2 linked regions of the Acetoanaerobium sticklandii genome follow. The protein of the gene in region 1 interacts with the protein of each later gene in a pairwise test. Links are inferred from orthologs where the notes say so. Each region holds a gene or a part of one and is shown on either strand. Other genes may lie near its edges.

What was found.
Region 2: the proteins of pepT (region 1) and tpiA interact in binary tests that used the Escherichia coli proteins (3 or more experiments, as listed by UniProt). The link is inferred for Acetoanaerobium sticklandii from one-to-one orthologs.

Annotation. Positions count from the first base shown.
Region 1 is NC_014614.1:1,106,906-1,110,095, forward strand. What follows is about bases 264-3,115. They hold pepT (peptidase T), read left to right. Parts: upstream 264-1,005; coding sequence 1,006-2,226; downstream 2,227-3,115. Other genes in these bases: CLOST_RS05045 (YfcC family protein), read left to right, coding at 264-921; CLOST_RS05055 (hypothetical protein), read left to right, coding at 2,633-2,866; CLOST_RS05060 (glucose-1-phosphate adenylyltransferase), read left to right, coding at 3,062-3,115. Outside these bases: more of CLOST_RS05045, read left to right, coding at 1-263; more of CLOST_RS05060, read left to right, coding at 3,116-3,190. UniProt on the Escherichia coli protein: Cleaves the N-terminal amino acid of tripeptides.
Region 2 is NC_014614.1:761,921-765,251, reverse strand. What follows is about bases 95-3,087. They hold tpiA (triose-phosphate isomerase), read right to left. Parts: upstream 1,968-3,087; coding sequence 1,221-1,967; downstream 95-1,220. Other genes in these bases: CLOST_RS03470 (phosphoglycerate kinase), read right to left, coding at 1,977-3,087; gpmI (2,3-bisphosphoglycerate-independent phosphoglycerate mutase), read right to left, coding at 95-1,206. Outside these bases: more of gpmI, read right to left, coding at 1-94; more of CLOST_RS03470, read right to left, coding at 3,088-3,167; gap (type I glyceraldehyde-3-phosphate dehydrogenase), read right to left, coding at 3,241-3,331. UniProt on the Escherichia coli protein: Involved in the gluconeogenesis. Catalyzes stereospecifically the conversion of dihydroxyacetone phosphate (DHAP) to D-glyceraldehyde-3-phosphate (G3P).

The sequences.
Region 1 (3,190 bases):
GATGCAATAGTATGTATAGCTGCTTTATATATGGGTTCTTCTATAGGTACAATGTTCTCTACTGTAAATCCATTTTCATCAGTTATAGCTTCAAATGCTGCTGGTATTTCATTTATGAATGGTATAGCATTTAGAGGAGCAGGACTTGTTATAGCTACTATTATCACAATAGCATATATTATTAAATATGCTGAAAAAGTGAAGAAAGACCCTTCAAAATCTCTTATTTTTTCTCAGAAAGCTGACCTAGAGAAGAGATTTTTGCATGAAAATAAAGAAGTGCCAGAATTTACAGTAAAACGTAAGCTAATGCTTTCAATATTTGCACTTTCATTTGCAGTTATGATTTGGGGAGTATCAACTCAAGGCTGGTGGTTCCTAGAAATGACAGCACTATTCTTTGTTGTTGGTATCATCATTTGCTTCCTTTCAGGACTTGGAGAAAAGAGAGCTGTATCAGAGTTTGTTACTGGTGCATCTGAGCTTGTAGGAGTTGGACTTACAATAGGAGTTGCAAGAGCTGTTAATATAATTATGGACAACGGACTAATTTCTGACTCAATACTAAATGGAGCAACAAATGTCGTTGGCGGTATGAATGGTGGAATATTTGCACTTATAATGCTTGTAGTATTCTTAGTGCTTGGATTCTTCATACCTTCATCTTCAGGACTAGCAGTACTTTCTATGCCAATAATGGCTCCTCTTGCTGATACAGTAGGTATACCAAGAGAAGTAATCGTAAGTGCTTACCAATATGGTCAAGGTCTAATGGCATTTATTACACCAACAGGATTAATTCTAGTAACTCTATCTATGGTTGACGTAACATATGACAAATGGCTTAAGTTCATTATGCCATTGATGGGTATTATTGCTGTATTTGCAGCTATTATGCTATATCTTCAGGCATTTATCTAGAATATAAATTTAAGGGATTATTAAGTTTATGACTTATAATCCCTTTAGTTATAATTTTATGTATATTGTATAGGAGGTTATGAAATGGAAAAAGTTGAACAGAGATTACTTAGATATGTAAAAATCAATACTAAATCTGATGATGCTTCAGAATCTATACCAAGCACTAAGATTCAATTTGATTTAGGAAATTTATTAGTTGATGAGCTTAAATCACTTGGAATAACAGATGCCCATGTAGATGAAAATTGTTATGTAATGGGTACGCTAAAAGGAAATGTAGACAATGCTCCAAAAATCGGACTTATTGCTCATTTAGATACAAGTCCTGACATGCCAGGGGAAAATGTTAAGCCACAAATAGTTGAAAACTATGACGGAGAAGATATAGTTCTAAATAAAGATAAGAATATAGTTATGAAGGTTTCAGATTTTTCATACCTAAAGGATTTTAAAGGTAAGACTTTGATAACTACAGATGGAACCACTTTACTTGGAGCTGATGATAAAGCTGGTATTGCAGAAATTATGTCTGTTATTGAATATTTCATTAATCACCCAGAGGAAAAACATGGAGATATAAAAATCGCATTCACTCCTGATGAAGAGATTGGAAGAGGAGCGGATAAATTTGATGTTGAGAAGTTTGGTGCAGATTTTGCTTATACACTAGACGGTTCTTTTTTAGGTGAAATCGAGTATGAAAACTTTAATGCTGCATCAGCTACAGTTGTAGTAAAAGGTGTAAACATTCATCCAGGCTCTGCTAAGCATAAAATGAAGAATTCAGTTCTAATTGCAATGGAGCTTCAAAGCTTGCTTCCTGCGTTTGAAAGACCAGAGTTCACAGAGGGCTATGAAGGGTTTACTATGCTTGATGAAATTCATGGAGATATAGAAAAAACTACTCTTGGATATATTATAAGAGACCATGATATGGCTAAATTTACTAAGAAAAAAGAGTTTTTACAAACTGCCTGTGAATTTATAAATAAAAAATATGGGGAAGATACTGCAGTAGTAGAAATAAAAGACTCATATTACAATATGAAAGAAAAAATTCTACCTGTTATGCATGTTGTAGATTCAGTTGTTGCTGCTATGGAGAAAATAGGAGTTAAGCCGAATATAAAAGCAATCAGAGGTGGTACTGATGGAGCGAGACTTTCATTTATGGGTCTGCCTACTCCAAATATTTTCACTGGTGGATTTAACTATCATGGAAGGTATGAAGCAATTGTTGTAGAAGATATGTACAAGGCTGTTGAAACAGTTATTGAAGTTATTAAATCCTATGCAAAGTAATTATGGTGCTAGCTAATAAAATCACTTATAAAACATTTTTATAAAAATTTATTTATTAAGTTGACATAGTTAAATTATTTTAATATAATAATACTCACAATATGATAATAAATCCAATGATTTGGAGAGTAGTTTTTCAGATGGCTTCAGCGAGTCGATGTAGGTGTGAGATCGATAGTCTATGGATAATGAAGAGGACCAAGGAGGAGACTGTGCGAACCCCGGGATAGTAGTGCAGTACGTATACATGCGTTAAATGTTTTGAGTGGACGAAGAATGATTTGTATTTTTCGTCAATTAGAGTGGTAACGCGGTGCTCCGTCTCTTGTTTTTAGAGGTGGAGCTTTTTTAATTCAATTTTTTTATATTTAGAATTATTAGTTTTTGAGATTCTAAGGAGGATATCATGATATTAAAATATACATGTCAGTTCGATGGAGATAATTACAATTATTTTGCAGTTGAAAACTTTTTTAAGAATGCTTTAGAAGATTATAATTTTATAGATGCAGTTGATTATGATGGTGAATACATCAACTTGATTTTTAGTGAAACAAACGTACCTTCTGCACAAGAAAATGAAATTAAGCTTTCAAATGCAGTTCAAAGTACAATAAAAAAGCTGTATACCACTATGTAAGCTCACCCTTATACGTGGTTTACCCATAACTTTAAAAATAGACCAAATCTTACACCTCAAGGATTTGGTCTATTTTTTTACAAAAAATTATTATAAAAATACTATTATATTTTTGAGAGTGGGTATATAAGTAAAGACTTTAAATAACTATTAACTATATCAGTGTAGATTATCCAATAAAAAGGGGTGCATTTTATGTTTAAAAAAGAAATGATAGCAATGATATTAGCAGGAGGACAGGGAAGTAGGCTAGGTATTTTTACAAAAAAACTGGCAAAGCCTGCAGTTCCATTTGGAGGGAAATACAGAATAATTGATTTTCCG
Region 2 (3,331 bases), 350 kb from region 1 along the record:
TCCAGTATGTCCTACCATGTCAGGATTTGCAAAGTTTAGAACAATTAAATCCTTAGGATTAGTTTCTAAATCGTTAATTAGCCTATCTGTTACTTCATACGCTGACATTTCAGGTTTTAAGTCATAGGTTGCAACTTTTGGAGAAGGTACTAATATACGCTCTTCATTGGTATAGGCCTCTTCTCTTCCTCCATTGAAGAAAAATGTAACGTGGGCATATTTTTCTGTTTCTGCTATACGAAGCTGAGTTTTTCCTTTAGATGCTATATATTCTCCTAGAGTATTGTCTAAAGTTTGAGGAGTATAAGCTACTATTACATTAGGCATAGTTTTGTCATACTGAGTCATGGTGACATATGTCGTTTCGAAATATTCTCTTTCAAACCCATCAAAGTCTCTATCCACAATAGCTCTAGTAAGCTCTCTCGCTCTATCTGGTCTAAAATTAAAGAATATAACTGAGTCATGAGCAGAAAGCGTAGTCAGTCCTTCTCCAATTACTGTAGGAAGCACAAACTCATCTGTCACATTCTCATGGTATGAAGCCTCAATGCATGAAAGTGCTGAATCTGCTTTTGGAGCATCTGCCTTTACTATAGCATCATAGGCTAGCTTTACTCTGTCCCATCTTTTGTCTCTGTCCATGGCATAGTATCTGCCACTTACAGTTAGAATTTTTCCAATGCCATGAGTTTTCATAAAGTTTTCTAGCTGCACGATATAGTCTTTTCCACTTTGCGGTGGCGTATCTCTTCCGTCCATAAAAGCATGCACATAGACATCCTTTACACCTTGTTGCTTTGCCATAAGAAGCAAGCCCTCAATATGTGAATTGTGAGAATGCACTCCTCCATCTGATAAAAGGCCCATAAGATGAAGTGCTCTTCCTTCTTTTTTAGCATTTTCCATAGCCTCTAGCAAGGCTGGATTTGTAAAAAGTGAGCCTTCTCTAATTTCTTTCGTTATTCTTGTTAATTCTTGATATACAATTCTTCCTGCACCTATGTTTAGGTGCCCAACTTCAGAATTTCCCATCTGTCCATCTGGCAATCCTACATCTTCTCCACTTGCACCTATAAGTGTATGTGAATAATTTTGAAATATAGAATCAAATACTGGAGTATTGGCATGCTTTACAGCATTGCCTCTATCTGTAGGCAGATATCCAAAGCCATCTAGAATTATAAGCGCTACGGGTTTTCTCATATAGATTTCTCCTCTTAAAAATTGACTAAAGCAGTAAAATCAGAGGCTTCTAATGAGGCTCCTCCCACAAGTGCTCCGTCAATATCACTTTCATTCATAATCTCTTCAACATTCGAAGGCTTAACACTGCCTCCATACTGAATACGAACTTCCTCAGATACTTCCTCAGAGTACATGTCTTTTACAACCTCTCTGATATAAGCAATTACTTCGTTTGCATCTTGGCTAGATGCAGTTTTTCCTGTACCTATAGCCCAAATAGGCTCATAGGCTATGACAAGAGATGAGACCTGCTCATTAGTAAGTCCTTCTAGGCCTTTCATCGTTTGGTCTTTTACTATTTCTTTAGTTTTTTCTGCTTCTCTTTCCTCTAAAGACTCTCCTACGCACATGATTGGAGTTATATCATAAGCTAAAGCCTTTTTTACTTTTTTATTGACAGTTTCATCTGTCTCATTAAAATACTGTCTTCTCTCTGAATGTCCTATTATTACATAATCTACCATTAGTTCTTTTAGCATAGCTGCTGATATTTCACCAGTAAAAGCTCCTTTTTCCTCATAATGCATGTTTTGAGCTCCTACTTTGATGTTCGTATCCTTTACTGCTTGTTTTATATCCTTTAGCTGTGTAAATGGAGCGCAAATAACTGTCTCTACATCCGTTCCAGCAACCTCAGCTTTAATTTTTTCTACAAACTCAAGCGCCTCGGCTATTGTTTTATGCATTTTCCAATTTCCAGCTATTATAGGTTTTCTCATTTTTGCCTCCTATTTGCTTTCAAGTACATCTATACCAGGAAGAATTTTACCCTCTAAAAACTCTAGAGATGCTCCTCCGCCTGTTGAGATATGAGTCATTTTATCAGCGAATCCAAGCTGTTCAACTGCTGCAGCCGAGTCTCCTCCACCTATAATTGATACAGCATCTGTATTTGCAATTATTTCTGCTAAGGATTTTGTTCCTACAGCAAATTTAGGCATTTCAAATACGCCCATAGGTCCATTCCAAATTACTGTTTTAGCTTGTTTTATTTCATCTTCAAAAAGCTTGATAGTTTTAGGTCCAATATCTAGTCCCATGAAGCCTTCTGGAATTTCTTCTGTATCAGTGGCAAACGATTCACTAGTTTCATTAAATTCCTTTGCAACCATGTGGTCAATAGGAAGAAGCAATTTTATGCCTTTTTGCTTTGCTTTTTCTAATAAATCCTTTGCAAGCTCTACTTTGTCATCTTCTACTCTTGAGCTTCCAACTGGAACGTTTAGAGCTTTCTTGAAGGTATATGCCATAGCTCCGCCTATAATAAGCGTATCTACTTTGTCCATCATATTTTCTATTACAGAAATTTTATCTGAAACCTTTGCTCCTCCAAGTATTGCTACAAAAGGTCTTTCTGGAGCTTCAAGCGCTTTTCCCATGATTGAAATTTCTTTTTCTATTAAAAATCCCATAGCTGAAGGAAGATAGTTTGCTATTCCAGCTGTTGACGAGTGAGCTCTATGAGCAGTACCAAATGCATCGTTTACAAATACATCAGCAAGTGATGCTAGTTCTTTTGCAAAGTCTAAATCATTTTTTGTCTCGCCTTTTACAAATCTAACATTTTCAAGAAGTACAATATCGCCTTCGTTCATAGATGCAGTAAGTGCTTTTGCATTTTCGCCAACTACAGCTTCATCTTGTGCCAATTTTACTTCCTTGCCAGTAAGCTCGCTTAATCTTTTTGCTACTGGAGCTAGTGAAAACTCAGGCTCATATTTTTTATCAGGTCTGCCTAGGTGAGACATAAGTATAACCTTTGCTTTATTTTCAGTAAGATAGTTTATAGTTTCTAGTGCTCCTTTAATTCTTCTATCATCAGTAATTTCACCGTTTTTCATAGGTACATTAAAATCACATCTAACTATTACCTTTTTACCTTTTACATCTATATCATTTACAGCCTTTTTATTTAGCATTGACACTGATTTTCTCTCCCTTCAAAAAAGCCCAGCCCCTTTCGGGAACCTGGGCTTATGTTAGAATTTTATATTATAGTCCTTTTTTTACCATATATGCAGCTAAATCTACTACTCTTACTGAGTATCCCCACTCATTGTCATACCAAGATACGATTTTTGCC